DNA from 3 places in the Solwaraspora sp. WMMD792 genome. Region 1 is predicted to be linked to each of the others. Evidence: riboswitches for the same ligand, from Rfam matches in the RefSeq annotation. Region 1 holds a riboswitch; each other region holds the start of a gene.
What was found. A riboswitch is a leader RNA that binds a small molecule or an ion and turns the genes downstream of it on or off. The one in region 1 is predicted to bind cyclic di-AMP.
Positions count from the first base shown of each region.

Region 1 (10,646 bases):
CGGCCTCTCCCTCGAGCCGTTCGAACCCTCGCTCATCCAGCCGTCGAGCATCGATGTCCGGCTCGACCGGTATTTCCGGGTCTTCAACAACCACCTGTACACCCACATCGACCCGGCCACCCGGCAGGACGATCTGACGTCCCAGGTCGAGGTGCCCAGCGGCGACCCGTTCGTCCTGCACCCCGGTGAGTTCGTCCTCGCCTCCACGCTCGAGGTCGTCTCGCTCGGCGACGGCCTGGCCGCCCGACTGGAGGGCAAGTCGAGCCTGGGTCGGCTGGGCCTGCTGACCCACTCCACCGCCGGCTTCATCGACCCCGGCTTCTCCGGCCACGTGACGTTGGAGTTGTCCAACGTGGCGAACCTGCCGATCAAGCTCTGGCCCGGGATGAGGATCGGCCAGTTGTGCATCTTCCGGCTCTCGTCGACGTCCGAGCATCCGTACGGGTCGGCGGTCTACGGATCCCGGTACCAGGGGCAGCGTGGGCCCACTCCGAGCCGGTCCTGGCAGCGGTGGCGCACCTGGCCGACCAGCTGAACCGGCTGGGCTGTTGGAGAGCCGGCGCACCGGCGGCGGGGAGGCGAAAGGCGCCCTCCCAAGCCGGGGGGAGACATGGGAGGGCGCCTTTCCGGTGGCCGGTGCTGCCGCTTGACGGGGGGATCAGCGGCACGCGCCAGGCCATGGGGAGGAGTGAGGTCTAGCCGGGCCTGCCGTAACTGTGCACACTCGAACCGATCTTGCGCATCTGCACCGGTTCGCCCGCCTGGGAGGCGTGCACGATCCAGCCGTTACCCACGTACATGCCGACGTGGGAAAGCCCGCTGTAGTAGAAGATGAGGTCGCCGGGGCGCAACTCGTCCCGGCTGACGTTGGCGGTCACCTGACGCTGCCGGGCGGCGTTGTGCGGCAGCGAGACGCCGGCCTGCGCCCAAGCGGCCAGGGTGAGACCCGAACAGTCGTAGCTGCCCGGTCCCGCTGAACCCCACACGTACGGCTTGCCGATCTGCGCGCAGGCGAAGGTGACCGCCTTGCCGGCCGCACCGCCGGGGTAGGTCGCCGGGCAGGGCGCGGGACGCAGCGAGCCGAGGGTGTTGGTCGAGCCGTACGCCTCCAGGCGCAGGTCCTGCAGCCGGTCAACCTCGGCGTCGATCTCCTTGGCCTTCGCCGCCAGCTGAGCCTCGGTGCTGGTCAGCTCGACGATCAAATCGTCGAGCGGGGCCTTCTTCGCGGCGTACTCGTTCTTGAGGTCGACGACGGCCTGCACGTCGCGTGCCTGCCGCCGGGCGAACTGGTCCAGCAGCTCGAGCTGGTCGGCGAGGTGGGTCGGCTTGCCGTTGGTCAGGATCGCGTTGAAGACCGACGGACTACCGCCCTTGTACGACCGGGCGGCGAACTCGCTGACCCGGTCCATCGCCAGGTCGATCTGGATCTGCAGCGGCTTGATCTTCTTCTGCAGTTCGTCCGCCTGCTTCTTCTTGGCGGCGAGGTCCTGCCGTACGGCGTTGTGCCGTTCGATCGTCGGTTCGAGCTCGGCCCAGACCTCGTCGATCTGCGACTCGATTTCGGCGACGGTCGGCTGCGCCTGCGCCGGCGCTCCGACCAGCAGCAGACCGACGCCGGTGGTGGCGGCGATCAACGCGGTGAGTATTCGGCTAGGGTCGTGCGGCGTTTTTTGCCGATGGTCGCGGCTGGACCACCGGAGGTATCGCCGAGGGGCGCTCGTAGCCACCGGACTCCTTCTCCCCAGACCGCCTACCGGGTTAGCTGACGGGTTCGGGCGGAAAGGAGACGCCCTACCGCAGGTGGCCTGCGGATTCACCCCGGAAGTGCCGTGGGTCCCCGGCTCGCCGTCAGACGGCGATTAGGCGGTGTCAGGCCGAGGTCAACCCGGCTGGTTGACGTCCTCCCGACTCGACGATCCCCAAGGGTAGAGAGCGGCGTTCTCGCTACGCAAGCGAGAACATGGACTATCTCATTGAGTACGCAGGCGATTGCGTATCGTGCATAGGCTGCCATCGTTCAAGCGTTCGAATCTTGCCGGGCGGACCGGCCCGTTCATACCGGTCCGCCCGTACGTTCGGCCGACCAACGCGCGCCACTCAGATTGCCTCGGCGGGCTGGCTGACCTGCCGCGATCAGCCGACCCGCTTGAATCCGGCGAGCGGCATGTTGTCGATGTTCTCCATCTGCACGGGTTGACCCGCGCGGGGAGCGTGCACCATCAGGCCATTACCGATGTAGATCCCCACGTGATGCAGATCACTAAAGAAGAATACGAGATCCCCGGGTTTGGCGTTGGCGCGGCTGACCGAACTGCCCTGATTCCACTGAGTTCCGGTGTAATGCGTGAGGCTGACACCGGCACTTGCCCAGGCGTACTGGGTCAGGCCGGAACAGTCGAAGGCGTTCGGCCCGGTGGCACCCCAGACGTACGGCTTACCGAGCTGTGCGCACGCGGTGCGGACCGCGGTTCCGGCGGCTCCGCCGACCGACACCGCCGGGCACGGGCCGGAGGCACCAGATCCGCCGGTGTAGCCGGTGGACTGGTACGCGGCGTTGCGCGCCCGCTCCAGGCGCTTGATCTCGGCGTCGATGGTCTTGCGCTGCTCGGCGAGCGTCTTGTCCTGTGCCTGCTGCTTCGTGATCAACTCGTCCAGCGTCTGCCGTTCGGCGAGATAGCGGTCCCGGGTCTCCAGAACAGCGGTGATCTTTTCCTGCCGACGCTTGGAGATTCGGTCCAGCACCACGAGCTGATCCGCCAGGCTGGTCGGTGATCCGGTCCGGAGCAGGGCGTTCAGTTCGCTCGACGGCCCGGTCCGGTAGTAGCGGTTGGCAACCTCGCCGATCTCATCCGCCGCCAGGTTGGCCTGCAGGGACAGGGGGCGGATCTTCTCGTCGAGCGCGGCCGCTTTCTTCTCGTTGGCCTTGAGCTCGCTGTGCACCTTGTTGTACTGCTCGATGACCGGTTCCAGTTTCAGCCACTGGGCATCCAACTCGGCTTCGATCTCAGCCAGCGTCGGCTCGGCGTGGGCCGGCCCAGCCGGGGAGAGCAACGCGATTACGGCGAGCAACAGCGTGATCGCACTATGCCGCAAGAGCCGTAAAGGCCGATGCTCTCCGCGTCGATATCGGGACCCACTGTGACGATGGATGTGCGAATTTGCGAGCGCACGTGCCATTGGCAGCGACTCCTTCAATGGTTCGATCGCTGGGGCCTCACGGGCGGGGGTACGGAGGCCGACATCCGCAGCGGTCGGTGCATCACCTTATTGGAAAGCGCGGTGTTCGTTCAAGACCGCCTGCCGCCTCTGCTTCCTCCGTGGCAACCGCTCGGCGCCGCCCGCAGCACTGCTTCTCCCGTAGCAGCTGCTTCTCCCGCAGCTACCGCTTATCCTGCGGTCACCGGTCTGGGCGGTTAGCGTGATGACATGGAGTCGCTCAGCCTCGCGGAGGAGCTGGTCCTGCTCAGCTATGACGATTCCGGGACCGCGACCGTCGCTTCCCCAGAGCTCGACTACGCCGTCGCCGGGGCGGTGTTGTGCGACCTCGCCGTCGGCGGCCAGATTGCGATTGACGCAGACGGCCGGGTGCTGGCCGACGACAACCCGACCGGCGGCAACCCAGCCGACGACAGCCAGGCCGACGACGATCCCGCCGGCGGGTACGCGCCCGGCGGAGCCCCGGGTCGAGGCCACGGTCGGGAGCTGCTCGACCAGGTACGGACCAGGATCCAGGCCGAGCCTGGCCGCGCGACCCGCGACTGGGTGGTCGATCTGTCCCACGGTGTAGTCGACGAGGTACTCGACGGGCTGGTCGCCTCGGGGGTGCTCCGCCGGGAACGGGACCGGGTGCTCTGGGTGCTGCCCCGGACCAGGTTCGCTCCGCCGGACGGCGTCGAACCGCCCGCCGAGACGGAGACCCGGCGACGGCTGGCCGCCGCCGAGCGCGGCGCGGGACCGGTCGGACCACGTACCGCCGCGTTGGCCTGCCTGCTGAACGCACTCGACGTGCCGGACGTCGGTGCTGCACGGCCTTCGGACGCGCGGCACCGGCCGCCCGCGGTGCTCGGGCCGGCGGCCTGGCCGATCGCCGCGACCACCGACGTCGTCGACGGGTACCGGGCGACGGTCGCCCGCAGCGTCTTCACCGCCACCGACGTCGCGACTGGCAGCTAGCTGACCCCGGTAGGCGACGGCGCGAACCGCCGCCACAGCAACCGGACCACACCGCCGCCGACCGCCCCGATCAGCGCCCCGGTCGCGTTGTTGACCCAGTCGTAGCCGACACACTCGCGGCCGACGCCGAGCACCGCCTGGGCGACCTCGACGCCGGCCGGGGCCAGCACGAGCAGCCCGGTGGCCAGCGCTGGCCGGTGGACCGCCAGCACGGTACAGAACGCCAGCGGTACGAACATCGCCACGTTGCCGACCCGTTCACCGAGCGAGTCGACGGTGACCAGCCCGGACCACAGCACCGCCGGATCGGTGAGCGACCGGAGGCACGCGGCGAAGACCTGGCCGTCCGGGCCGGAAACGGAGACCCCGGGGGCGAGCGGTACGCCGGACCCGGTCGGTGCCGGTGGCAGGGTGAGCGCGGCGATCGCGGCGGCGCTGAGAAGCATCCCGAGCGTCGGCCAGCGCGCCCAGCCGAGCCGTACGGCGAGCGGCCGGTGCACCAGCAGGCTCACGCCGGCCAGCACCGCCAGGGTGAGGAACGGCCAGGGCTGGGAGAGGAATTCGCGGGCCCAACCCAGCACCCGCTTCTCCCTACTCCTCGGCCGACGATGACGATGACGCCGACGATGCTACCGCTGGCTTGACCGACCTGAGCAGCACCGTCGCCACATCGACGACCTCGACGTTCTCGCCCGCCGCGCCACTGGACTGCTTGCCGGTGACCCCGTCGCCGAGCATGGTGTAGCAGAACGGGCAACCGACCGCGATGGTCTGGGCCCCGGTGGAGAGCGCCTCCTCGACCCGGTCGACATTGACCCGCTTGCCGATCCGCTCCTCCATCCACATCCTCGCCCCGCCGGCACCGCAGCAGAACGAGCGTTCGGAGTTGCGTGGCATCTCCCGCAGCTGGGCCGCGTCGCCACCCGCCTCGGCACCTGCGGTCAACGCGGCACCGAGCACCTCCCGGGGCGGGCTGAACACCCGGTTGTGCCGGCCCAGGTAGCACGGGTCGTGGTAGGTCAACCCACCGTCGACCGGGGTGACCGGGGTGAGCTTGCCGGCGGCGACCAGGTGGGCCAGCAGCTGGGTGTGGTGTACGACGTCGAAGTGGCCGCCGAGCTGGCCGTACTCGTTGCCGAGGGTGTTGAAGCAGTGCGGGCAGGTCGCGACGATCTTGCGTTTCGCCGGCTCCCGGTCGCCGAACGCCTCGTTGAGGGTCTCGACGTTCTGCTGGGCCAGCATCTGGAAGACGAACTCGTTGCCGATCCGCCGGGCCGGGTCGCCGGTGCAGGTCTCGCCCTCGCCGAGGATGGCGAAGTCGACGCCGGCTTCGTGCAGCAGGGTCGCCACCGCGCGGGTGGTCTTCTTGGCCCGGTCCTCGAACGCGCCGGCGCAGCCGACCCAGAACAGGTACTCGAAGTCGTCCACCTCGCCGACCCGGGGGACCGCGAAGTCGAGCCCCTTGGTCCAGTCCTCCCGGGTGTTCGGCGGAGCACCCCACGGGTTGCCCTTGTTCTCCAGGTTGCGCAGCATCACGCCGGCCTCGCTGGGGAAGCTCGACTCGATCAGCACCTGGTAGCGGCGCATGTCGACGATGTGGTCGACGTGTTCGATGTCCACCGGGCACTGCTCCACGCAGGCCCCGCAGGTGGTGCACGACCAGAGCACGTCCGGGTCGATGACGCCGCCGTCGTCGGCGCCGCCGATCAGCGGGCGGTCGGCCTCGGCCAGCGCCAGGGCGTCGACCTTGGCGAGCTGTTCGGCCGTGCCCTTCTCCTCGCCGGTGAGGTCCTTGCCACCGCCGGCGAGCAGGTACGGCGCCTTGGCGTAGGCGTGGTCACGCAGCGACAGCACCAACAGTTTCGGTGACAGCGGCTTACCGGTGTTCCAGGCCGGGCACTGCGACTGGCAGCGGCCACACTCCGTACAGGTGGTGAAGTCGAGCAGGCCCTTCCAGCTGAACTGTTCGACCTGGGCGACGCCGAACTGGTCGGACTCCGGGTCGGCCTCCTCGAAGTCGAGCGGCTTGCCGTCGCTCATCATCGGCCGCAGCGCGCCGAGGCCGGAGTTGGGCCGGCCGGGGTCCCGCTTGAAGTAGATGTTGAAGAAGGCGGCGAACCGGTGCCAGGCCACCCCCATGGTCAGCGTCAACGCGATGACGATCAGCCAGGTCATCGAGATGAGGATCTTGACCAGGGCGGTGATGCTGATCGCCGATTCGGAGGCGGGCAGGACCGCACCGAGGGCGTGGCTCACCGGAGTGGCCCAGACCGGGAAGTCGAAGTGGTCGGTGGCCACCCGGAAGCCGCGGATCAAGAAGCCGCAGATCAGTACGGCGAGCACGACGGCTTCGACGAAGTAGCCCTGCCACATCGTCGAGCCGGTGAACCGGGACCGGCCGCCGGTCCGGGTCGGCCGGTTCGCCAACCGGATCCCGATGAGCACGCCGATACCCGCCATGCCGAGGATCGAGATGAGCTCGGTGACCAGCCCGTACAGCAGCCAACCGCCGATCACCGGAATGCCGCCGCCGGCGTCGACCACCTCGAAGTACGCCTCCAGCACGAGGATGGAGAGCACGATGAAGGCGACCATGACGAACCAGTGGGCCGCCCCGACGACGCTCCATTTGAGCATCCGGGTGTGGCCGAGGGTCTCGCTCAGCATCACCTTCGCCCGGGTGGCCGGGTCACCGGTGCGGTGCGGGTCGGCCTTGCCGAGTCGGATGATCGAGACGAACTGCCAGACCGCCCGGCCGGCGAGCACCACCGCGACGGCGGTGACGATGGCGGCGACCACCGTGGTGACGATCTGGACCGTACCCATTCGTTGGCCTCCCGGTGTGCTGCGGACGAGCGGCAGAGTGACCGGAAGGCCGGCCACGGAGCTTCAGCCTACCGCCAAGTTACCCATGGGTAATGTGACGAGCGTCGCACCGCACCGGCGACCGGTACTCGCCACCCTATGGCAGCGTCGCCGCCACGCCAGCGCCCGGCCCCCGACAAAACAGCAGGTCGGCCGGCATCCTCGTGGACACCGACCGACCTTGGGTGGCTCTGACGGGCCGACTGCGGACCGACTGTGAACCGGGTCAGCGCCAGCGGGAGAGCAGGATCAGCGAACTCACCATGGCACCGAACCCGATCGCCAGGTTCCAGTAGCCCCAGGAGGCGACCGGGTAGGCGGTCTCCGACAGGTAGTAGACGACCAGCCAGCCGATGCCGAAGACGATCAACGAGACGGCGCTGATCGGCAGCCAGACCGGACTCGGCTTGCGGGTGGCAGCCGTCTGGGTCGGGCGGACGTCGGTCGGCGGGGTGTAGACCTTCTTCTTGCGAACCTGCGACTTGGGCACGACGCTCTCCTGGTGGCTATCATCCGGCCCGGCAACCGGACGCAGCGGCGACGGTCCATGGCCAATAATGTTCAAGAGCTAGCGTAGTCAAGTTGCCGCGATCCGGCCACGGGCCGCAGCACGGCAGCAGCGACATTTGGGCACAACCAGGTCCACCAGGTGCGATAGACCGCCCAGGTGGCCCACTATGCGGACACTTGTCGATGGCTGGCAGGCGGAGAGGGGGCCGAGGTGGAGTACACCTCCGGCAGCGCGTCCTGGCGGGACGTGGTCCGGCGTGCCGTTCGCGGGCTGCTACGTCGACGGCGCGGCGCGGAGCAGCCCGGCTGGTCCGCCGGCGTACCGCTGATCGCGCTGCTCGCCGGCCTGCTGTTCACCACGACCGCCACCACCGCCAGCGGCACCAGCCTGCGGGAGGACCGTCGACCACAGCTCGCGCAGCTGATCGACGACCGACGTACCCAGCTCGCCGCCGCCGAGGAGCGCGCCGCCCAACTGCGCGACCAGGTCGACCAGCAGACGGAGCTGGTCGCCGGGTCGGACGAGCCGATCGCCCGGCAGCAGGCCCGGATCGACGCGAACCGGTCGGCGGCCGGCTTCACCGCGCTGGCCGGCCCGGGCGTCATCATCGAGCTCGACGACGCGCCGCGGCTGACCGACCTGCCGGACGGTGCCAGCAACGACGACCTGGTGGTGCACCAGAGCGACGTACAGGCAGTGGTCAACGCACTGTGGGCCGGCGGCGCCGAAGCGATGTCAATCATGAATGTACGGGTGTTGGCGACCAGCGCGGTACGCTGTGTCGGGAACACGCTGTTGTTGCACGGCGGGGTCTACTCGCCCCCATTTCGGATCGCCGCGATCGGTGACCCCAGCGCCCTGCAGCAGGCGCTGGCCGACTCCGAAGGGGTGCAGTTGTTCAGGGACGCCGTGACCCACTTCCAGCTGGGCTACCAGGAGACCGTCGAAGCCGAGCTGACCGTGCCGGCGTTCGACGGATCGGCAGCGCTGCGGCACACCACCGTTCCGGAGTCGGCGCGATGACCCGGCCCGGGGTGCCCGGCCGTCCAGGGGCGCCCGGCCATCCCGACCAACCGCACGACTCGGGCCGGCACCGCGCGTACCACACCGACGACTCGACCACGGTGCTTCCCCGCTTCACCGGGCTGAACCCGGCAACGGCGCCGGGCCCGACACCCCCGGCGCATCAGCACCCGCCCGGCTACTCGCCCCAGCAACTGGCCCAGTACCAGCGCCCCCGACAGCCGGAGCGCGACGATGCCGCCCGCACCGCTGTCATCCCCGCCTACCCGGCCGAGCCGGCCGCGTCCACCACCGTGCTACCGGTCGTGATCAGCAGCTACCAGCCGCCGTCGAACGGTGAGTCACCGACCGGCGCCGGGTGGGATCCTGACCCCGGCGAGCGCGACGGTGCCGCACCCCGCCGCGGTGAGCGGGTGGTCAAGTTGCGACCGGAGCGCACCGACAGCGGTTACAAGAGCGTGTACTCCGAACTGACCCGACCGACCATCTGGACCGCGCTGCGCGCCACCGCCCGGGTCACCGGGGAGCTGCTGATCACCTTCGGCATGGTGGTACTGCTCTTCGCCGGCTACGAGATCTGGGGCAAATCGGTCATCGTCAACGCCCACCAGGACGAGCTCAGCGAACAGCTCGCCCAGCAGTGGGCCGAAGTGCCCGAGCCGGTCGTCAGCGACGGCCCGACACCCGAGCCCGAGGCATCCCCCACCATCCAGGTGCAGGGCACCCCGGTCGCCGGCCTTTACATTCCGAAGCTGGACAAGAACTGGATCGTCGTCGAGGGCGTCGGCCAGGACGACATCCGGTACGCACCGGGTCACTACCCGGACAGCGCCGGACCCGGGGAGATCGGCAACTTCTCGGTGGCCGGGCACCGCAACCGGGCCACCTTCTGGCGGCTGGACGAGCTGGGCGACGGCGACACGATCGTCGTCGAGGACCGGGACACCTGGCACGTGTACGCGGTCACCCGCAACCACATCGTGCTGCCGAACCAGACCGAGGTGGTCGCCGCCGTACCCGGCGACCGCAGGGCGCAGCCGACCGAGGCGATGCTGACCCTGACCACCTGCCACCCGAAGTTCGACAACTACCAGCGGCTGATCGTGCACGCGGAGCTGGTCCGCAGCCAGCCCAAGGCCGATGGCCGACCGGCGGAACTCGGCGGCTGAGCCATGTACGCCTGGATCTGGCGCAAGCTCCCGTTCGGCACGCCCGGCAAGCTGATCGGTTCGGCGCTGCTCGCCGGGCTGACGGTCGTCCTGCTCTGGTACGTGGTCTTCCCGTGGGCGGAGCCGCTGCTGCCGTTCGACGACGTCCAGGTGACCGAGGACGGCGGCGGCACCGGTACCGACCCCGGTGACGGTGGTCCGGCCGACGGCGGCACCGACGGCGACGGCGGCGATCCGGACGGTGGCGGCGCCGACGACTACGAGCTGCCGTACGACACCGAGACGAACAACCCCGTACCCGATGAGAACGGCGACTAGAGTCAGGTGTCCGCGTGCGCGTACTGGTGATCGACAACTACGACTCGTTCGTGTTCAACCTGGTGCAGTACCTCGGCCAACTGGGTGCCGACTGCGACGTCCGGCGCAACGACGAGATCTCCGTCGACGAGGTCGGCCGGCTCGGCGCGGCCGGTGTGCTGCTCTCCCCCGGTCCGGGTGCGCCGGACAGCGCCGGCATCTGCCTGGAGGTCATCGAGCGGTACGCCGGACAGCTGCCGATCCTCGGTGTCTGCCTCGGTCACCAGGCGATCGGTGCCGCGTTCGGCGGAGTCGTCGAACGCGCTCCCGAGCTGCTGCACGGCAAGACCTCGCTGGTCGAGCATCGGAGCGTCGGGGTGCTGGCCGGGCTGCCGGACCCGTTCACCGCCACCCGCTACCACTCTCTCGCGGTACGCGAGGACAGTCTGCCGGCCGAGATCGAGGTCACCGGGCGTACCGCGTCCGGGGTGGTGATGGCGATGCGGCACCGGAGCCTGCCGGTCGAGGGGGTGCAGTTCCACCCCGAGTCGGTGCTCACCGAGGGCGGCCATCTGATGCTGGCGAACTGGCTGGCCGGGTGCGGTCTG
Region 1 covers NZ_JARUBH010000009.1:5,799,066-5,809,711, forward strand. Annotated here, with positions in the region: gene dcd (dCTP deaminase) at 1-535, shown strand, start outside; gene O7629_RS26965 (NlpC/P60 family protein) at 696-1,634, opposite strand; cyclic di-AMP (ydaO/yuaA leader) riboswitch at 1,733-1,876, opposite strand; gene O7629_RS26970 (NlpC/P60 family protein) at 2,134-3,177, opposite strand; gene O7629_RS26975 (GPP34 family phosphoprotein) at 3,427-4,173, shown strand; gene O7629_RS26980 (VanZ family protein) at 4,170-4,754, opposite strand; gene O7629_RS26985 (heterodisulfide reductase-related iron-sulfur binding cluster) at 4,765-6,999, opposite strand; gene O7629_RS26990 (cell division protein CrgA) at 7,265-7,528, opposite strand; gene O7629_RS26995 (DUF881 domain-containing protein) at 7,760-8,572, shown strand; partial or broken gene O7629_RS27000 (class E sortase) at 8,830-9,741, shown strand; gene O7629_RS27005 (hypothetical protein) at 9,745-10,059, shown strand; gene O7629_RS27010 (aminodeoxychorismate/anthranilate synthase component II) at 10,074-10,646, shown strand, end outside.

Region 2 (10,646 bases), 2.0 Mb from region 1:
GTAGCGCTGTCCTGCCGGAAAATGGTCCATCGTGACATGGTTGCTGGTGGGTACCACCATTCTCCGGCGCTATGTCCTTCTTCGTCCGATCGGTCGCGGTGGGGTGTCGCTCGTCTACCAGGCGATCGACGTCGACTCGGCCCGACCGTTCGCGATCAAGTTGCTGGCACCGGCCGCCGCCGACGACCGACGCGCCAGGGACGACATCCGCCGGGAGGCGTCGATCACCCAGCGGTTGCGGCATCCGAGTGTGCCCCGCGTCTACGACGTCGGCGAACTGCCGCTACCCGGGGGCGGCACGTCGTCGTACGTCGTCATGGAGCTGATCTGCGGCGAGTCGCTGGCTGACCGGCTGACCGGCGGTCCGTTGCCGTGGCCGACCGCGGTGCGCACGGCGGGCACCGCCGCAGACGTGCTGGCGGTGGCCCACCGGCGGGGTGTGGTGCACCGGGACCTCACCGCCGGCAACGTGATGTTGACCCGGTCCGGTGCCAAGATCATTGATTTCGGGCTGGCTCGGTTGGCGGGCCCGCCGGCGGCCGGCCGGCCGCCGGGGACGGTGGCCGGCTCCGGTCGACCGGGCGACGACGTCTACTCCCTCGGCGTCTTGCTCTACCACATGCTGACCGGGCGGTTGCCGTACCCGGGGATCAGCCCGGGGTCGCCGGTGACCGGTGTGCGGACAGGGGCCCTGGCTCCCACCCCGGTGCTGGCGGTCGCCGGGTTGCCGCGTCCCGTGGCCGATCTCTGCCGGGCCTGCATGAGCAAGCGTCCGGAGAACCGACCGACCAGCGTCGAGGCGGCGTTCGCGCTCTGGGACCTGCTCGGCGACAGCGGCGTCGGCGTCGACAGCGGCAGCGGCAGCGGCGTCGGCATCGGCCCACACAGCGGGATCGGCCCACACAGCGGGATCGGCCCACACAGCGGGATCGGCGTTGCCAGGGCGAGTCACGACGTTCTGCCCTGAATCAAGAATTATCGGTCATTCTGGGGGATTGTGCAATATGTAGCAGATGTCCGGGAAGTGGCTCCGCCGTCGCGGCACGTCCGGCATCGTCAACGGCGAGGACCCTTTCCCGGCGCCGCGCGTCGGGAAAGGGTTTCCTCCTTCGGTACCGGTCGGAGGTGCCGGTCGGATCAGCCGATCCGGAACGGCACCCGCAGGGTTGACCGACCGGCGTCGGCGCTCGCCGCGTCGACCCGAACCGTGGTCGGTGCGTTACCGATCGCGTTCCACAACTCCAGCCGGACGCACCCGTTGCTCATCGCCCGGAACTCACCCGAGGCGGATTTCAGTCCGGCGCTCTGCCGGTAGGACTCCGTGCCGGGCACCGGGTCGGTGGCGAAGTAGTGGTAGGTCTCCGTACGGCCGTAGCTGCCGGAGCCGGTGAAGTCGTACGACACCCGGGCCTGGATGCCCGCACCGACCGAGGTGCCTGCGTCCACCTGGAGGTCGAACGTGCTGGCCGCCGACCGGTACGCACCGGTCAACCCGCAGGCCCGGAAGGTGACCGGATTGTGCGGCGTACCGTCGTGGTTCGCCCCGCCGGCCGACGGCACCGTGACCGTCGTCGCGTTCGTTCCGGCGGTGTTGCTCAGCACCCCGGCGGACCGCAGATGGAACAGGTCCGTGGTGACCGGCGGGGTGGTCGGATCCGGCGTGGGCGAGGTCGGCGGCGTTGGGGACAGGCTCGGTGACGGGTTGGGGGTGGTCGGGGCGCCGGTGGCGTTGCCGCCGCTCCAGGTATGCGCCCCGGTGGTGGCGGTCCGGCCGGCCGGCACGGTCATCCGGGTGCCGTCGGAGAAGGTGACCGTGACCGGCGATGCGGTGATGTTGCTCGCCACATAGGTGCGGGCACCGTTGCGGTTGAACACCGCGTACAGGGCAGTGTTCGCGGTGACGCCGGTGTCGACCCGGCCCAACGCTGCCAGGTTGCGTACCCAGTGGAAGGTGTGCGCCCGGCTCTCGCCCTCCTCGACCGGGTAGTTGGGGTTCGCCCGCAGGTTGGCCAGGGCGCCGTTGGCGTCGCCGAGCGCCTGGAACGACCAGAGGATGTCCTGCCAGACCGTCGGCGGGCCGCCGTTGTTGGTGACCAGCGCGTTCCAGTTGGTGGCGATGTAGTCCGGCCGGTAGCCGAGATAGAGCGAACCGCCGGTGACCGGCAGCATGTTGATGCCCTGGATCATCTCCGGCTCGGCGCTGAACCAGGTGGCGTACGCCCCGCCGTCGCCCCAGACCATCCCGACCGACCGGTGGCCGAAGGAGGCCGGGAAGTTGGTGTCCGAGGAGTCGAACCAGTATTCCTGGATGGCCGCCGACTGGGTGGTGTAGATGTACAGCCCGGCGTCGCGGATCGCGGTGTTGCCGGTGGCCAGGCCCCACTGGATCAGGGCGTTGGCGAAGTTCATTCCCTCCGAGGACGACTCCTGGTTGTTGCCGGCGAAGAACGCTCCGTGTCCGGCGGCCCAGTCATGGCCGGCGTAGATGTCGAAGTCGCGCAGGAACGGGAACATCGGGTCGTTGCGGTCCCAGCTGTTGGCGTCGCGGATCAGCAGGTTGACCATTCCGCCGTACTGGCTGGTCGCCGCCCAGGTGGGGTCGAACTTGGCCAGCGTCGCGGCGGCGGCGATGTAGTAGCCGTAGTGGAAGTGGTGGTCGTTGAGATCGGTGTCGGAGCCGTACGAGGCGGGGTAGCCGACCAGAGTGCCCCAGGCCTGGTCGTAGAAGAACACCCGTTGGGTCTTGCCGGGGCTGGCGGTGAACCAGTCGGTCAGCCGGTTCCGGATCGCGGTGAGCAGGTGGTCGCGCTGGGCGGTGCGGCCGAGCTGGTCGGCGATCTCGGCCAGCCGGGCGGCCCGGCCGAGCGCCTTGCCGGTCCAGTAGGTGTCGTTGTCGAAGCCGGCGAGCGGGTCGCCGGACGCGGCCTGGTCCAGGTGCGCGGTGAGCGTGGCGAGGTCGGCACCGACGCTGGTGGCCACCGCCGGGACCTCCGGCAGTACGCCGTGGAAGCGCATCGCGGTCCGGAACGATGTCGCGCCGATCAGGTTGCGCATCGGGCCCCGGGCCGACACGTAGGTCTCGGCGATCGGGCTGCCGCCGTCGAGGTGCTTCCACTGGTGGGGATAGAGGGAGACGACCGTGCCGGTGACGGAGCCCTCCCGGGCCGTGGTGGTGAAGCTGTAGGTGGCGTCGACCGTGCTGCTGGCCTGATCGTAGCTCCAGCTGACCCGGGTGCCGGTGACGTGCGCGTGGGCGTACCGGCCGTAGCTGTCCATCAGGGCGGTGCGCCGCGCGGCGCTGGTGCCGGCGCCGGTCGGCAGCAGCGCGACGGAGAAGTAGCCGCGGCCGGCGAGGGTGGAGCTGATGGTGGTCCCGTTGACGGTCCAGGTCGCGCCGCTGGGGGCGTAGGCGACGTAGTCGTGGCCGCGCATGGAGAAGCCGACCCGGGTGCCGCCGTGGTGCCAGACCGTCGGGGTGCCGGGAAACGACAGTTCCGCGTTGCCGCCGGTGACCTGGGCGTACACGAACGGCAGACCGTGGCCGACGGTCGCGCGCAGGGTACGGGCCCCGTCGGACCAGTACGGGCTGACCGTCCAGTCGGTCCAGCCGTCGACCTTGACGTCCGGGGCGTTGAGTCCGGCGACGCCGAGGGTGAACTCCCGGGTGTACGGGTAGTGGTATTCGCCGACGCCGGTCGACGTGCCGGAGATCGCCGCCTCGGTGGTGTAGGAGACGCCGAGTCCGCCGGCGGTCGGCTGGAACGACATCGGGTGGGCGTGCAGCGGGTCGGAGTAGGCGCAGTTGTACCGCTTGAACAGCAGCGACGACCACCAGTCGTTGGTCGGCACCGCGCCGGCTGGGGCGTTGCCCGTGACGTACTGCCGGGGGTTGGCGGAGATGTTGCCGCAGGCGGTCGGGGCGGCCGCGCCCGCCGGGCGGGTGGTGGTGTAGCTGCCGGCGCCGACGGTGGCGGCGTCGGCGGTGCGCAGTACGCCGAAGATCAGTCCGGTGGCGGCCAGCGCCGTCACGGTGGTGGCTGCCAGGATCCGGCGCGGCGTACGACCTGTTCGCGCGCCACGGATCGACAGGTTCATGGTGCCTCCGGGTTGGGTCGGGCGCAGTCCACGATCGCGAAAAATTTCACGCCCATTAATGAGTTATTGCCAGGAGGTCATCAGACATACGGGCTCCTGTCAATATCCCGACATGAAGTTTCGTTCATCCGGTACGGGGTCGTCGCGGTCTGTTGACAGCCGTGCCGCTGCTGCTATATATCTAACTGTGAGAGCGCTCTCTCGGCCTCGCGGGCGGCAATGTGCCCAGCGTGAGCCGGGTGTGACTGCGTGGTGGTAGAGCGCTCTCGTGTGGATGCCGGTGGCCGTCGGTCGATATGCCGATCGGTCTTTCGGTGCTGCCCGAGGCTCCTGCACATCTATTATCGATGCTGACAGGAATCGTCCTCCGGGAATGCGCTACGGCGATTCGGGGGATCACCGTCGAGCCGGCGGGGGCGTCGGTTCATAGCAGTACGGGGGCGGACGGCCACCGACGTGGCCGTCCGCCCCCGTACGCGCGACGTCAGTACACCGACAGGTGCACGTGGTTGGTGTGGTCGCTGGACGGGTCGCCGCCTGCGCCGCTGTACGTCTTCCAGCCGCTGCTGGGCAGCCAGATCCGCTTGTACCAGATCACATAGAGCACGCCGAGCCGGTCGGCGTTGTTGATGTAGTAGTTCGCGAGGTTGTCGCCATAGCTCTTGTCGCCGCCGGTCGCCACTCCACCGAAGCCGTTGGGCTGGGCGGCGAAGTCACACGCCCGGCCCTTGGGGTGCTCGCCGGAGCTGCCGTTGCGGAAGCAGGACACGTAGCGGGTGAAGCCGGCAGCCTTCGCCTGGTTCAGGGCGTGCAGCGTACGCGGCGTGATGCAGCCGGAGGTGGTGGGGTCGTCGACGTTGCACGACTCGGCCGGCCAGGAGCCGTTGGCGTTGCGTGGGGCCGGGGTCGCCGACGCGCTGGACGACCCGGATCCCGACGAGCCGGAGCCGGAGGATCCTGAGCCGGAGGATCCGCTGGCGGCGGCCCGCTCGGCCTCCTCCGCCGCCTGCTGCCTCGCCCGTTCCTCCGCCTCCTTCTCGGCGGCGACCGCGACGGCCAGGGCCCGCTCCGCCTGGTTCCGGCGCTGGTCCATGATGGTGACCTGCTTCTGCTGCTCCCGGATCTCATGCTCGATCGCAGCCTTGGACCTGGTCACCTGGTCACGGGTGCGGTACAGCTCGCGGAGCTGCTTCTCCTCGTTGGCGGTCACCGCGCTCAGCGCCGCCGCCCGGTCGATGAACCCTTCCGGCGAGGTGCTGTTGAGCAGCGCGGAGACCGGGCCGAGCCGGCCGTTGCGGTACGCGCGGTCGACGATGTGCCCGACGTTCCTGTTCCGTTGCTCCAGCTCAGCACCGACCGTGTCGAGCTGCTCGGACAGCTTCTTCTGCCGGTCCTTCGAATGGTTGAGCGCCGCCTTGGCGTCGATCCAGCCCTTCGAGGCCGCATCGAGCTCCTTGCGCAGGCTGTCGGTGCCGCCCTCGTCGTCGACCCGGTCGGGTCGGTTCGTGGGCAGGGCGGCTCCGGCCGGCGAGCCGATCGGGGTGCCGGTGACGGCCATCAGGGCGGCGGTCAACGCCGCCAACAACGCGAATCGGGTTTTCCTGTGGACTGTGCGTGACACTGTGCGTTCCTTCCGTCAGCCGCCGACCGGGTTAGCTGACGGGTTCGGGACGGAAGATCCCTACCGCGTGACGCGGATGCACCCCAGGTACGTGGTTCCCCGGCTCGCCGTACGGCGATTAGGCGACGGCCTCCGCGGGCGCCGGAGGGGCGCCGCCCGAGCGGAGACCGGGGCCGAGACTACCGGTTCCCCGGGTTGCCGTCCCGGTATCGATAGCCATGTTATGTCTGGAAAAATCAGAAATATACGTATATCGTAGCTGTCAACGTCGCGGTAAGGTCACGAAACTTAAGCATCTGCTAATCACCAGTCGGCCGGTCCACAGGAGTCGGCGGGGGCCAGCGGCTCGATCTGCAGCGTCGCGTGCTCGATACCGAACTCGTCGTGCAGGGCCGTCCGGGCGTCCCGCAGCACCGTGCCGATATCGGCTGACGGGGTCACGGCCAGGTGTGCCGAGGCCACCTCCATGCCCGGGGTGAGCGTCCAGACGTGGAGGTCGTGCACGTCGCAGACGCCCGGCACGGTGGCCAGCCGGCTGCGGACCCGGGCGACCTCCACATGCTCCGGCGCCGCCTGCACCAGGATGCGCAGCGCGGCCCGGGCCAGCCGCCAGGTGCGCGGCAGGATGAACACCCCGACACCGACGGCGACCAGCGGGTCGGCGTACCACCAGCCGGTGGTGGCGATCACCGTGGCGGCCACCAGCACTCCCACCGAGCCGAGCAGGTCGCCGAGTACCTCCAGGTAGGCGCCCCGTACGTTGAGGCTCTCCCTGGCCCCCTGGCGCAGCAGGGCGAAGGCGACGATGTTGGCGAGCAGTCCGGCGACCGCCACCACCAGCATCGGGCCGACCGTCACCGGCTCCGGATCGGCGAACCGGCGGGCCGCCTCAACCAGGACGTAGAGCGCGACCCCGGCGAGCAGTACGGCGTTCGCCAGCGCGGCCAGCACCTCGAGGCGGTAGAGGCCGAAGGTGCGCTGCGGCTCCCCGGTCGGTCGCCGGGTCGCGGCTATCGCCGCGAGCGCCATGCCGATGCCGAGTACGTCGGTGAACATGTGCCCGGCGTCGGACAGCAGTGCCAGGGAGCCGGTGGCCAGCGCGGTGACCGCCTCGACGACCATGAAGCCCGCCAGCAGGGCGAAGGCGGCCCAGAGACGCCCGTAGTGTCGCTGGCCGGTGCTCCCGGCGCCGTGATCGTGTCCGACTCCCACGCCTGCCACCCTCCGTCGCCCGGCGTCTCGTCAGTAGACTAATGCTCACATAGCAATATGTGCAATCGACTCCGGGTCGAGGTCGATGGTGACCAGCCGCTGCGTCGCCCGGGAGAGCGCGACGTAGAGGGTGCGCACCCCGGCCTCGGACTCGGCACGGATCTCCTCGCCGGCCACCAGCACCACCGCGTCGTACTCCATGCCCTTCGCCTGCAGGCTCGACACCACCTGCAGCCGAGAGGTCGCCAGCTCGCCGAGCCAGCCGGCGACCTCGTCCCGCCGGGCCACCGCGGCGATGACGCCGACCGTCCCCTCCACTGCGGCCAGCATCTCGGCGGTCGCGGTACGGACGGCAGCCGGCAGCACCGCCGCAGCTATCCGGTCCCGGCGTGGCGCCACCCCGGTCGATCGGACCGCCGTCGGCAACGGGGCGTCCGGAGCGACCTCGCGGATCACCTCGGCGGCCAGTTCGAAGATCTCCGCCGGGTTGCGGTAGTTCGTGGTCAGCTGGAATTCCCGCCGCGGCCGCCGCCCCAACGCCCGGTCCCGGGCCTGGGCGAGCTCGGCCGGATCCCCGGTCCACGCGGTCTGCGCCGGATCCCCGACCACCGTCCAGGAGGCGAGTCGGCCCCGGCGCCCGATCATCCGCCACTGCATCGGCGACACGTCCTGCGCCTCGTCGACCACCACGTGGGCGTACTCCCGGTAGTCGGCCGGCCGCTCCCGGGCGGCGGCCCGGGCCGCCCGGTCCCGATCGGCGAAGGTCGTCACCTCACGCACCCCGCCGGTCACCTGGAACGGATCCCGGTGCCGGCGGCGGGGCTGCGGTGGCCGGCCGAGCAGTTCGTCCAACTCGTCCAGCAGCGCCACGTCCGCGATCGTCGGCCCGTTGTCCGCCAGGCCACCGAACGCGTCGGCGAGCACCGTGATCTCGGCCGGGTCGAGCACTCCCCGCGCGTACCGACGCAGCCGGTCCGGCCGGGCCAGCCAGCCCAGCACGTGTCGCGGCAGCAGGCGGGGCCACCAGGCCCGCAGGAAGTCCCGGAAATCGTCCCGGTCCGACAACTCGTCCTCGAACTCGGCCTGTCCGGGCAGCCGGGCCGGGGCCACCAACTGCCGGGCCTGCGCCCACAACGCCTCGAACAACCCGTCGATACCGGCCCGCCGGACCTCGTTGCGCCGCGCCCCCCGGGGCAGCGCGCGGGCCCGGATGCCGTCCAGTTCCGGGCCGCGTAGCCGCAGCAACTGCCCCCGGTAGAGCAGCCGTAGCTCGGTCGGCCCGTCCGGTACCGCGTCACGTACCGCCCGTTCCAGCACCCGCCGCATCCGTAGCGACCCCTTCAGCACGGCGACCGACGCTGGATCCGTCCGGGTCGCCGACACTCCCGGCGGCAGCGACCCCAACGACCTCAGGGTGGCGCTCTCCTCACCCAGGGCCGGCAGCACAGCGGCGATGTACTCGACGAAGACACCGGTCGGGCCGACGACCAGGATGCCGCCGCCGGCGAACCGGCTCCGGTCCGAATAGAGCAGGTACGCCGCCCGGTGCAGCGCGACCGCGGTCTTGCCGGTGCCGGGGCCGCCCGAGACGATCGTCACCCCGGCGGCGGGCGACCGGATCGCCTGGTCCTGCTCCTGCTGGATGGTGGCCACGATGTCGCGCATCCCACGTCCCTTGGCCCGGGCCAGGGTGGCCAGCAGCGCACCGTCGCCGACCACCCGCATCCCGGCCGGCGCGGCCGCCGGATCGAGCAGGTCGTCGGAGACACCGGTGACCCGCTCGCCCCGGGACTGGATGGTTCGCCGCCGCACCACGCCCCGCGGTCGGGCCGGCGTCGCCTGGTAGAACGCGGCGGCAGCCGGGGCACGCCAGTCGATCAGCAGCGGCTCGGCCCGCTCGCCGCGCACCCCGAGCCGACCCACGTACAGCACCGCGCCGTCGCGTAGATCGAGCCGGCCGAACACCAGCCCTTCGTGCTCGGCGTCGAGCAGATGCCGCCGCCGGGCCGCGTGGAAGACCATCGCGTCGCGCTCCACCAGGGCGCCGACGTTGCCCACCCGGGCAAGGCGGTAGCCGTCCCGCTCGGCGCGTACCGCGTCCTGGCGTAGCTGCGCCAACCGGGCGTACACCCGGTCGACGTGCCGCTGCTCGGCGGCGATCTCCTGGTCCAACGTGGTGGCGTCGGTCAACGCTGCGGCTCCTGGGCGAGGGCGGGCCGGCCGGGGTAGGGCGGCCGGTCCGCCGGCGGACGGTCACGGCGCCGGGTGGCGACGGCAGAGCGTGGTGACCCCGTCACGTGATCGGACCCGGCAGCCTTACGACGTTACCGTCCGCGCGCCAGCCCGGCGCTGGCTCCCAGGGCACCCGACGACCGCGTTCGCCCTGCCGAGCCTGTTTCAGCGCGCCGCCCTGCCGAGCACCTCGACGAGGGCGGCCGTCACCCGGTCCGGTCGTTCCAGCATCAGCATGTGTCCGGCCCCGTGGCAGACCGTCAGGTCGGTTCCGGGCAACGCGTCGACGATCGATTCGGCACAGATCGGCGGCGTCAGCCGGTCGCGATCTCCCACCAGCACCGCCGCTGGGACCTCGTCGAGCGCCGCCAGCGTGCGGAGCCGGCGTTGCGCGCCGATCGAAGCACGGTAGCCGCCGATCGCCCGTAGCGTCGTCCGACCGACGGCGGTGGTCGCCAGTTCGAGGTCCTGCGGGTCGCAGGTGTCGCCGAACAGCAGCCACCGCAGGGTCGGCCGCAGCGGCTGCAGCAGACCCGGATGCGGTCGCCAGGCGCCACACCTGGCCAGCACGCCGGCTCCGGCCACCTCGCAGAGCCGGACCAGCCGGGCGACCGGGGGTGCCAGCCCGTACGCGGTATGGGTGTGTCCCTCCGCCGTGGTGGCCACGAACGCCAGGCCGGCGACCCGGGCGGCGAAATCCACCGGGTGCCGGTGCGCGTACTCCATGATCGCCATGCCACCCATCGAATGCCCGGCCAGGACCACCGGGCCGGCGGCGTCCACCTGGCGCAACACTGCGGCGAGGTCGTCGCCCAACTGCCCGAGAGTCATCGTGGCCAGCCCGGCGGCCGTGGACCGGCCATGACCGCGGGCGTCGTAGGTGACCACCCGGACCCGCTGTCCGGACGTCCCGGCCAGCTCACCGACCTGACGGTGCCAGGTGTGCTGGTCGAGCGTCCAGCCGTGCAACAGGACGAGGGTCAGTTCCGCAGCGCGCGGGCCGCTCGACCGCCCGCGCAGCACCGCTCCGTCCGGCAGCCGGACGCTGAACTCCTGATGCCTGCCCACCGTCGTCACCTCCGCCCATGTCGCTGGCGGTCCCGGCTCGGACGTACGTACCCCGGTAGGCCGGATCTGGAACCAGCACGGTGAGAAGACTCGCAACTGCCTTCCCGACCGGCCAGTAGCACGCCACGCTGCAACCATGTCGTCACCGTCGTTCCCGATGCCGGATTCCCGGGCACCGCGTCCGTCCGGCCCGCCACCACCCGATCACCCCGGCCCGGCCGAGGCGCTGGCCGAGCTGCTGGCCGGTAACCAGCGCTTCGTCACCGGACGACCACGGCACGGTCACGACGTGTCGGCGGCTGCGGCCAGCGCGGCGCTCGGCGAGCAGTATCCGATCGCGTTCGTGCTCGGCTGCATCGACTCGCGGGTGCCGCTGGAGGCGATCTTCGACCAGAACTTCGGCTCGATCTGCGTCGGG
Region 2 covers NZ_JARUBH010000009.1:3,781,314-3,791,959, reverse strand. Annotated here, with positions in the region: gene O7629_RS18035 (serine/threonine-protein kinase) at 47-967, shown strand; gene O7629_RS18030 (glycosyl hydrolase) at 1,138-4,095, opposite strand; gene O7629_RS18025 (hypothetical protein) at 4,580-5,716, opposite strand; cyclic di-AMP (ydaO/yuaA leader) riboswitch at 5,721-5,851, opposite strand; gene O7629_RS18020 (cation diffusion facilitator family transporter) at 6,020-6,928, opposite strand; gene O7629_RS18015 (AAA family ATPase) at 6,974-9,118, opposite strand; gene O7629_RS18010 (alpha/beta hydrolase) at 9,326-10,198, opposite strand; gene O7629_RS18005 (carbonic anhydrase) at 10,365-10,646, shown strand, end outside.
Region 2: another riboswitch for cyclic di-AMP. It lies ahead of O7629_RS18025 (hypothetical protein); the one in region 1 lies ahead of O7629_RS26965 (NlpC/P60 family protein).

Region 3 (10,646 bases), 650 kb from region 1:
GAGCGTGAGGTTTTGATGAGACGGTTGGTCCTGAGCGCGGTGTTGACCCTCACCGGGTTGGTCCTCGCCGGGTGCAGTGACCCCGGGGCGGGGACCCCGGCGGGTGTTTCCGCCGCGCCGTCGTCCACCGCGACCGGCACCGCGTTGTACGCGGTCGACTCCCGGACGCTGGACGAGATCGTCATCGACGCGCAGGGGTTCGTGCTGTACCGGTCCGACCGGGACACCGCGGCACCGACCTGGTCCGCCTGCGAGGGACAGTGCCGGCAGTCCTGGCTTCCGGCCCCCTGCGAGGGCGAGGTACGGGTGGAGGGGATCGACCGGCAGCTGGTCGGCTGCTTCGACCGGTCCGACGGGAGCCGGCAGCTGAGCCTGGCCGGCTGGCCGCTGTACGGGTACGCCGGTGACCGGATGCCCGGCGACGCGAACGGTCACGGCCAGTCGGGCATCTGGTTCGCGATCCGCCCTGACGGCGACAACGCGGTCTACGTGCCCTGATCGGGTGGTCCCGGCACACTGGCCGGTCCGCTCGGGCATACCGCCCTACCCGCCCTACCCGCCCTGACCGCCGGGCAGCCGCAGCCGGGCCTCGGCACCGCCGCCTTCGGCGTTGACCAGCCGCAGTTGCCCGCCGTGCAGTTGCGCCACCCAGCTGGCGATGGCCAGCCCGAGCCCGGTGCCGTCCTCGGTGCCGCTGCGGAACCGCTGCTCAGGCGCGGCGGCGACGGCTTCGCTGAGCCCGGTGCCGTGGTCGCGTACCCGTACCGTCGGCGGTCCGCCGGTGACCTCGAGCCGGATCTCGGCCGGCTGGTCGGCGGCCCGACCGTGCTGGACCGCGTTCTGAATCAGGTTGCGCAGCGCGATCCGGACCAGCGCCGGATCGCCGTACGCCACCACCGCCTCGGTGACCGGCACCGCCCGGTGCGGCGCGACGACGGTGTCGGTCAGCACCTCCTCGGCCAGTTGGTCCAGGCGAAACGGCTCGCGGCGCAGGTCGCGCAGGCCGGCGACGAGCTGGGCCCGGGTGAGCAGGACGGAGACCGAGTCGGCGAGCCGGTCGGCGGAGCGCACCACCTGGCGCAGCGCCGCCGGGCGGCGCTGCGGCTCGGCCAGCGCGGTCTCGGAGACGGCACGGATCACGGTCAACGGGGTGCGCAACTCGTGCGCGGCGTCGGCGACGAACCGTTCCTGCTGGTTGAGCGCGTCGGCGATGGGCTCGGTGCCGCGGCGGGCGAGCAGGTAACCGCCGGCGCAGGCCAGCGCGGTGAAGCTGACGCCGCCGGCGACCAGGGCCAGGGCCAGCCGCCGGTTGGCGGTCTCGGCCGGCCCGGTGTCGCCGAGCACCACGACGGCGCCGGCCACCGCCCCGGTGACGGCGTGCTCGAACGGTACGGCGAGCAGCGGGGTGGGGGTACCGGCGGTGTCGCCGACTCCGCCGGCGAGCTCGGTGCCGGAGGTCCAGACCGTCCGGGCCGGTGCGAGCAGGTTGTCCGGCGGGACGACCGGCAGCCTGGCCGGGTACGCGAAGACCAGGCTGAGGTCGGTTCGGCCGGCCTCGTAGACGTAGACGGCGGTGGTGCCGTTGGCGACCGCGTTGTCGAACAGTTTGTCGAGTTGCAGCGCCCCGGACTCGTAGTAGAGCAGGGCGGCGGCGGTGCTGGCGGTACGCCGCAGCTCGGCGGCGACCACCTCGTCCCGCTGCCGTCCGTCGACCAGCAACGCGACGGCACCCATTCCGGCCAGGCCGACCACGTTGATCGCCATCACCAGCAGCGTGATCCGGATCCGCAGGTTACGCAGCCGGTCAGCGGTCTGCAGCGGCTTGCCGCCCCGCCGGTCGCGGCGGTTCACGCCGGCGCCCCGCCGACCCGGCCGGCGGTCACGACGGCGCCCCGCCGACCCGGTAGCCGACCCCGCGTACGGTGTGGATCAGCTGCGGCTCGCCGAGCTTGCGGCGCAGCTGGGCGACCACCGCGTCCACCACGTTCGAGCTGGGGTCGGCGAGCTCGTCCCAGCAGTGTTCGAACAGGTCGCTCCGGCTGACCACCGCCGGGCGCCGGACCAGCAGCATCTCCAGTACGGCGAACTCCTTGCGGGTGAGCGTCAGCAGGACGCCGGCGCGGCGCACCTCCCGGCGGGCGGCGTCGACCTCCAGATCCGCCACCCGCAACAGCGGCGGGGTGGTTGCGCCGCGGCGTCGGCAGAGCGCCCGGACCCGCAGCACCAGTTCGGCGGTGACGAACGGCTTCACCACGTAGTCGTCGACACCGGCCTGGAAGCCGGCGATCCGGTCCCCGGCGCTGTCCAGCGCGGTGAGCACCAGGGCCGGTGTGGTGAGCCCGGCCCGCCGTCGGTGGCCGAGCTGGTGCAGTGAGTCGCCTTCCGGAAGGATCCGGTCGAGCACCAGGCAGTCGTAGTCGTTGATGCTCATGCTCAGGTCGGCCTGGCTCCAGTCGGCCGCCTGGTCGACGGCGAATCCGCCGGAGCGCAGCGCGGTGACGACGGCGCTGCGTACCTCGGGGTCGTCCTCGACCACCAGCACCCGCATGCGGGCGAGGCTAGCAAGCCGCCGTCACCAGCGCGTCTTCGACGAGGGGTCAACCCGAGGACGTGCACCGGTCGCCGTTGAGCAGGAAGTCCGTGGGCGGCGTGTTGTCCGCCGAGTACCTGAGCACGAAACCGAGTTGTACGCTGCCGCTGGCCGGGATCCGGCTGTTCCACGGCGTGTTGGTGACGGTGATGTCCGGCGGGATCAGGTCGACCGGTTCGGCGCCCCACAGGTGGCTGATCTGCTGGTCGCCGGGGAAGGTCCAGCGCAGGGTCCAGCCGTCGATCACGGCCGGTCCGGCGTTGTGGATGGTCAGCTGGGCCTGGAGGGCTCCGGGCCAGTGGTTCACCACCTGATAGCTGACCTCGCAGACCGGTGCCGCCGGCAGGGTCCGCACGGTCAGTGGCTCGGACGGTGGTGACGTGTTGCCGGCGTCGTCGTGGGCCCGCACCACGAAGGTGTACGCGGTCTGCGGCCGCAGTGCGCCGACCCGGGCGGTCGGTCCGGTCGGCGGGTGTTGCGGGGCGGTCGCCACCGGGGTGGTGGAGCCGTCAGGGTCGACTCGCAGCACCTCGTACCAGGCGACGTAGACGTTGTCGACGGACGGCTGCCACCGCAGGGTGACCGAGTCGGCGCCGATCGTGGTGGTGGTCAGCGCGCTGGGCGCGGTGGGTGGCTGGTCGTCGCCGGGCGGCATGGTCAGGCGCAGGCTCGGGCTGGCCGGCGAACGGTTGCCGGCGGCGTCGAGCGCGTACACCCAGAACTGGTACGTCTGCGACGGCCCCAGCCCGCCGATGGTGATCGCGTAGTCGGGGGTCGTGCTGATCACGACGTAGTCGGTGTGCAGTCGGGCGACCTCTTGACATCCTCTCCGCCCTGAAGGACGGAGATTCCCTCCACGCTGCGCGTGGAACACGCAGCGTCCGGGTGGGTTACCGCTTCACTGCGCGCCGCCGGGACAAGTCCCGGTCTTACGTGCGCTCGACGGTCGTTGAAGTCCGCCTGTCCGGCGGCCTTGATGTTGATGGCGGCGTTGATGTCCCGGTCGTGGTGACTGCCGCACGGGCAGTCCCACTCCCGGACGTTCAACGCGATCTTCTCGTTGATCCGGCCGCAGTCGCAGCACATCCGGGTGGACGGGAGCCACCGGTCCACCCGGGCGAACGCGCGCCCGTACCGCTGCGCCTTGTACTCCAGCATGCCGGTGAAGGCGGCCCAGCCCGCATCGTGCACGGACTTCGCCAGCAGAGTCCGGCCGAGACCGACAACGCACAGGTCCTCGACGTACACCGCTTGGTTCTCGCGGATGATCGCCGTGGACAGCTTGTGCTGCCAGTCCCGCCGGGTGTCGGCTACCCGCGCGTGAGCGCGGGCCACCTCGATCACGGCTTTCCTACGGCGGTTGCTGCCCCTCTGCTTGCGTGAGAGTGCCTGCTGCAACCGCTTGAGCTTGCGGGCCGCGCGGCGCAGGAACTTCGGTGCGGTCACCTTCGTGCCGTCGGACATGACCGCGAAGTGGGTCAGGCCCAGATCGATGCCGATCTCGGAGTCGACCGGCGGCAGCGTTTCGTCCTCGCCGATCTACACGACGAACGAGGCGAAGTACCGGCCTGCTGTGTCCTTGATCACGGTGACCGAGGTGGGATCCGACGGCAGGCCGCGCGACCAGCGCACCGGAACGTCGCCGATCTTCGGCAGCCGCAGGCGGCCGTTGTCACAGACCTTGAACCGGGAGTTCTTCGTGAACCGGATCGCCTGCCGGTTGTCCTTACGGGACCGGTACCGGGGCGGGGCCACCGTGCGGCCCCGGCGTTTGCCGGACAGCGAGTTGAAGAAGTTGCGGTACGCGGTGTTCAGATCGGCGAGGGCCTGCTGCAACACCACGGCCGACACCTCACCCAGCCAGGCCCGGTCCTCGCTGGCCTTGGCCGCTGTGATGACCAACTTCGACAGGTCGCCGTCGGAGATGTACTTCTCGCCCGCCTCGCGGGCCTGTTGACGCAGCCTGAGTCCGTCGTTGAAAACCACGCGGGCACACCCGAACGCCTGCGCCAGCGCGGTGCGCTGGGCGGCGTCCGGGGTGATCCGGTAGTTGTAACGGAGCTGCACGGCCATCACTGTATCATGTTGGTTTATGGTCGAACTTCGAGGCATCCGCACCGGCAGGCACTGCACTTTCGCGATGCATGTCCACTTGGTTTTCGTAACGAAGTTCCGGCACAACGTGTTCGCCGACCGGCACCTGACCCGGATGGAGGCGATCATGCGAGACGTGTGCGCCGACTTCGAGGCCGAACTGGTCGAGTTCAACGGCGGCCACAACCACGTCCACCTGCTGGTCAACTTCCCGCCCAAGGTCGCCGTGGCCAGGCTGGTCAACAGCCTCAAAGGGGTCTCCTCGCGCCGCCTCCGGCAGGAGTTCCCCGACCTGGCACGCCACTACTACCGGGCCAACAAACTCTGGTCCGGCTCGTACTTCGCCGGGTCTGTCGGCGGCGCACCGTTGAGCGTCATCAAGCAGTACATCGAGCAGCAGAACCGTCCCGGTTAAGGCACTGCTCGGGCCTGGCGGCCCTCCCAGCGCGGGCCTTCACCCCCGGCCTGAAGGCCGGAGCACTGGCCCGCATTCCGGTAGCCGGTCACCCCGACGTCGTCGGTGGCCGCCGTCCAGACCAGGGTGACGTCGGTGGTGCTGATCTCGGCGACGGTCGGGGTGCCGGGAGTGGTCGGCGGCTCGGTGTCCGCCGCGGCGAGCGCCACGGACGCCGGTAGCAGGGGTGGGCCGAGCAGTGCGGCGGCGACCGCGACGCCGAGCCGGCGTCGGGTGTGGTTGGGATCGCGCCGGATCCACCGGCGGCAGCGGTGCGGCGGTTGCGGCATGGACATCTCGCTTTCGGTGCGGCCGCCGGGACGGACCAGCGACCTTGATATCCATGATTGTCGATTGACTAGCCGGGCACCACCGCGCCGGCGGCGCGCGACCGGATCGTCCGGTCGCGACCAGCGGATCGACCGACTGTGAGCTTGCCCACTACCGATCGACGAACCTCGAACCCATGCGGGGCGACGGAAAGGGCCCGGTCCGACCGTCGCCACAGACCGGGCGCGGCAGCCCAGCCGCTGCCCCAGGCCCCATATACAACGAAGCCTGCCGATGCATCGGCAGGCCGGGCAGCACTGTCGGACGGACCGGCGTCGCGGTCCTGACTTGTCGGCGATTCCCCGCCGTAACAATCGAGGACTAGCGTGGGGACGGGGAGGGCAACCCCCGTCCCCACCATCAGTTGCTAAACACGCACGAGCGGTCTGGCGTCCAGGTCGTGCGTGACGCGCGGGAGCCGGGCCACGCGAGTGGCTCTGGTTCCACCTCCTCTCGACAGGTGGTGCGCGGGCTGGCGGCGGAGTCCGGGCTTGGCCCGCCGCCAGCCTCGGGAGCTGTGCGGTTGACACGGTGATGTCGCCATCGCCGCGCCACGCGTCGACTACTTCAGCGGGGCACATCCATCGATGGAAGCGCTCCCATGCAGGGACTGTAGCCTGAGTCACGAGTTTGCGAAAGTCCGGCGGCTGATCAGCTCACGAAATGAAGGTGTGATGAGGCGGTCACGCCCATGTTCACCGGCCGAACTGCTGAACCGCCGTGGTCGCCCCGGCGACGATCAGCAGCGCATCCGGCGGGATCAACGTCTCAGGTCCCGCGTACCTCAGCTGCCGGTCCCGCTCCTTGATCCCGACCACCGTGATGCCGTACCGCTGACGTAGCCGGGACTCGGCCAACGTCCGGCCGGCGGCGTCCGGTGGGGCGCAGACCTTGGCGATGGCGAACCCGTCGTCGAACTCGATGAAGTCGAGCATCCGACTGGCCAGCAGGTGGGCCACCCGGTCACCCATCGCCGCCTCCGGAAAGATCACATGGTGCGCGCCGACCGAGGCGAGGATCCGGCCGTGCTTGGCGGTGATCGCCTTCGCCCAGACCTCCGGGACACCCAGCTCGGTCAGCGCCACCACGGTGAGGATGCTGGCCTCGACGTCCGAGCCGATGCCGACCACCGCGCGGGGGTAGTCGGCGACGCCACACTGGCGCAACGCCTGGTCATCGGTCGAATCCGCCTCGACCACCCTCGGCAGCCGCTCGGACCAGCGGTGCACCCGTTTGGGGTGCTCGTCGATGCCCAGCACGTCGTGGCCGAGACGGAGCAGAGACTGGGCGACCTGACCACCGAACCGGCCGAGGCCGATCACCACCACGCTGTCGGCGTCCGGCGGCCCGACCGGGGAATCGTCATCTCTCATCGAAGATCCGTCCGACGCTGCGACTTTCCCGCTTTTCCTCATACGCACTGTAGTCAGCCGCTAACCTCGGCGCAGCGAATCCGGCCCGCCTGACGACTTGTCGTACGCCGCCGAACGCAGACAGTGGACATCACCGAAAGTCGTTGCCTGGTAACGGATTTTTCAGCTCAGTCAGGATTGTCGAGGTGTTGATGCCGGTGACCGATCCGGTAAGCTTGCCGGCGGTCTCCGCCAGGCGGCGCCCACCGGTGCCGGCGGTGACCGCCGCCCAATCACCCTCCGGGGTGAGCCGGGGAACCACGTTTCCACCGGGGTGAATCCGCGCCAGCGGTAGGGATCGTTCCGTCCCGAACCCGTCAGCTAACTCGGTCGGCGGCCAAGGAAAGGAACAGGATGACCGCACCCCTCCGCCGGCGGATTCCGACGGCCGCGGCCCTCGCCGCCGTCGCCGCCCTGCTCGCCGGCTTCGTCGTAGCGTCGCCGGCCGCCGCTCAGGATCCGGACGACGAAGGCGCCCCGCCACTGCTCAGCGAAGTGCTCGAATCGACCGGCCGGGGCTACGTCGAAGCCAAGGCGGCGGTCGACGAGTCCCGCAAACGCCAGTTGAAACTCAACCTCGAGTTGGAAAAGGTCGAGGAACGGATAGCGGCGCTGACCCCACAGATCGGCCAGGTCGCCTCCAACTCGTACCGTCTCGGTCGGATCACCCCGGTGATGGTCCTGCTCAACAGCGCAGACCCGGACGCGTTGCTGGAACGCGCCGAAGGCCTGGACATGATCGCCATGCACGACAACAAGCGGATCCGGGAGCTCAACGAGGCCCGCGAACAGGCCGCCCGGGCGGTCGCCGCGATCGACGCCGAAGTGGCCCGCGAGGAACAGCAACTCGAAGCGATGGCCCGCCAGAAGAAAGAGGCCGAAAAGGCCCTGCAACTGGTCGGCGCGGTCGCCACCAACGGGTTCGTCTCGGCCACCTCGCCGGTCGCCGCCCAGGCGCCGCGCAACTCGGACGGTTCCTGGCCGTCCCAGTCGTGCAGTCTGGACGACCCCACCACGAGCGGCTGCATCACGCCGCGCACCATGCACGCGCTGAACGAGGCGAAGAAGGCCGGCTTCACCCGCTTCGTCTCCTGCTTCCGCCCCGGCGGACCGTTCGAGCACCCCAAGGGGCGGGCCTGCGACTTCTCCGCTCAGCAGCAGGGGTTCGGCGGCGACGCCTTCGGCGACGACCGGCTGTACGGCAACAACCTGACCGCCTTCTTCGTCCGCAACGCCGACAAGCTCGGCATCCTGTACGTCATCTGGTACCGGCAGTTCTGGTCACCGACCACCGGCTGGAGTTCGTACAGCGGCGCCGGCGGCGACCCGAACAGCGACCACACCAACCACGTACATCTGTCCCTGCTGTGACCTGACCTCACCTCGTGCGGTGCCGGGCCGGCCCGGCACCGCACGAGACGTAGGTCGTCAGTCGGTACGCGCCGACCGGCGTACCGGTGACCGGCCGGTCGGCTGCTGCGGCGGCGGACCGACCGGGCCGGCCGGCGGGATCGCCCGGGTGACCGGCTTGTCCGCAGCCACCGTGATCGATTCGCCGTGGTGGGTCAGGTCAACGGTGGCGTTGGGGTCGACGTCGCGCAGCGAGTAGGTCACCTCGTCGTGCTGGACCGCCACCCGCAGCCGCAGGCCCCGCCACATCATGGCGAACTCCAGCCGGTTGATCCGCTGTGGCAGCCGGGGAGCGAAGGCCAGCTCCCCGCCGTGGTCACGCATCCCCCCGAAGCCAGCGACCAGCGCGAGCCACGCCCCGGCCAGGGCGGCCACGTGGATGCCGTCGCGGGTGTTGCGGTTGATGTCGTGCAGGTCCATCAACGCGGCCTCACCCATGTAGTCGTGGGCGAGCTCCAGATGGCCGGTCTCCGCGGCGATCACCGACTGGGTGCACGCCGACAACGACGAGTCCCGCACCGTACGCCGCTCGTAGTAGGCGAAGTTGCGGGCCTTCTCCTCCTCGGTGAACGCGTCGCCCCGCCAGTGCATCGCCAGCGCCAGGTCGGCCTGCTTGACCACCTGCTTGCGGTACAGATCGAAGTACGGGTAGTGCAGCAGCAGCGGATAGTGGTCCTGCGGGGTGCCGGCGAAGTCCCACTCCTGGTGCCGGGTGAACCCGGCCGACTGCGGGTGCACACCCAGCTCGTCGTCGTACGGGACGTGCATCGACAGCGCCGCGTCCCGCCAGGCCGCGGTCTCCTCGTCGTCGACGCCGAGCACCCAGGCCCGGTCGGCGTAGCGCAGCGCGCAGTCGGCGGCGGTCAGCAGGTTCCGCTGCGCCATCAGGTTGGTGTAGATGTTGTCGTCGACCACGGCGGTGTACTCGTCCGGCCCGGTCACCCCGTCGATGTGGAACCGGCCGTGCCGGTCGTGGTGGCCCAGCGAACGCCACAACCGGGCGGTCTCCACCAGCAGTTCGAGGCCGATCTCCCGCTCGAACTCGACGTCCCCGGTGGCGTGCACGTACCGCCGGACCGCGTCGGCGATGTCCGCCGCCACGTGGAACGCGGCCGTGCCGGCCGGCCAGTACGCCGAGCACTCCTGGCCACGGATGGTCCGCCACGGGAACGCCGCCCCGTTGAGCCCGAGCATCCGGGCCCGCTCCCGCGCCTGGTCCAGGGTCGAGTGCCGCCAGCGCAGCACCGAGGCGACCGCCCCCGGCTGGGTGTAGGTCAGCACCGGCAGCACGAACATCTCGGTGTCCCAGAAGGCGTGCCCGTCGTACCCCGGTCCGGTCAGCCCTTTCGCCGCGATCGGCCGCTGCTCGGCTCGGGCACCGGCCTGCAGGACGTGGAACAGCCCGAACCGGACCGCCTGCTGGATCTCCGGGTCGCCGTCCACCCGCACGTCCGAGTGGCCCCAGAAGTCGTCGAGGTACTTGCGCTGCTCGGCGCAGAGCCCTTCCCAGCCGGAGATCCGGGCGCCGGCCAACGCCGCGCCGACCTGGTCGCGCAGCGCCGGCAACGAGCGCTGACTGGACCAGCCGTACGTCAGCAGCTTCACCATCCGCAGCCGCTGCCCCGGCTCCAGCAGGCAGGAGACGGTGGTCCGGACCCAGTCGTCGAAACCCTCGGTGCTGACCGACACCTCGCCGGGGCCGTCGATCTCGTGCCCCATCGCCGCCGCCATCCGCAGCCCGCTGGCCTTGGTCCGGTGAATGAGCAGCCCGCCGTCGGGCTGTACCAGCCGCTCCTCGGCCTGCAGCGGCGTCTCCAGCACCGCCGCGACGCGCGGGTCCTTGCTCTGTGCCGGCAGCTCCTCGTTGGCGACCAGCTCGGACTGCACGATGATGCGCAACGGCTCGTCGACCGCCTCCACCTCGAAGCAGATCGCCGCGACCGCCCGTTGGGTGAACGACACCAGCCGGGTGCTACGGACCCGGGCGGTACGCCCGGCCGGCGAGCGCCACTCCAGCCGACGGTCCAGCAGACCGGCCCGCAGGTCGAGCACCCGCTCGTGGGAGAGCAGGTCGCCGTAGCGCACGTCGAACGGTTCGTCGTCGATCAGCAGCCGGATCGGTTTGCCGTTGGTGACGTTGACCAGCGTCTGGCCGGACTCGGGGAAGCCGTAGCCGGCTTCGGCGTACGGCAGCGGCCGCAACTCGTAGAACGAGTTCAGGTAGGTGCCGGGCAGTCCGTGCGGTTCGCCCTCGTCCAGGTTGCCGCGGAATCCGACGTGCCCGTTCGCGAGGGCGAAGACCGACTCCGACTGGGCCAGGATGTCGAAGTCGAGCCGGGTCTCCCGCACGTGCCAC
Region 3 covers NZ_JARUBH010000009.1:6,453,726-6,464,371, reverse strand. Annotated here, with positions in the region: gene O7629_RS30075 (hypothetical protein) at 16-498, shown strand; gene O7629_RS30070 (HAMP domain-containing sensor histidine kinase) at 553-1,851, opposite strand; gene O7629_RS30065 (response regulator transcription factor) at 1,880-2,548, opposite strand; gene O7629_RS30060 (cellulose binding domain-containing protein) at 2,598-3,377, opposite strand; partial or broken gene O7629_RS30055 (transposase) at 3,374-4,663, opposite strand; gene tnpA (IS200/IS605 family transposase) at 4,683-5,099, shown strand; gene O7629_RS30045 (hypothetical protein) at 5,096-5,434, opposite strand; gene O7629_RS30040 (TrkA family potassium uptake protein) at 6,164-6,841, opposite strand; cyclic di-AMP (ydaO/yuaA leader) riboswitch at 7,097-7,232, shown strand; gene O7629_RS30035 (hypothetical protein) at 7,235-8,251, shown strand; gene O7629_RS30030 (glycoside hydrolase family 65 protein) at 8,309-10,646, opposite strand, start outside.
Region 3: another riboswitch for cyclic di-AMP. It lies ahead of O7629_RS30035 (hypothetical protein); the one in region 1 lies ahead of O7629_RS26965 (NlpC/P60 family protein).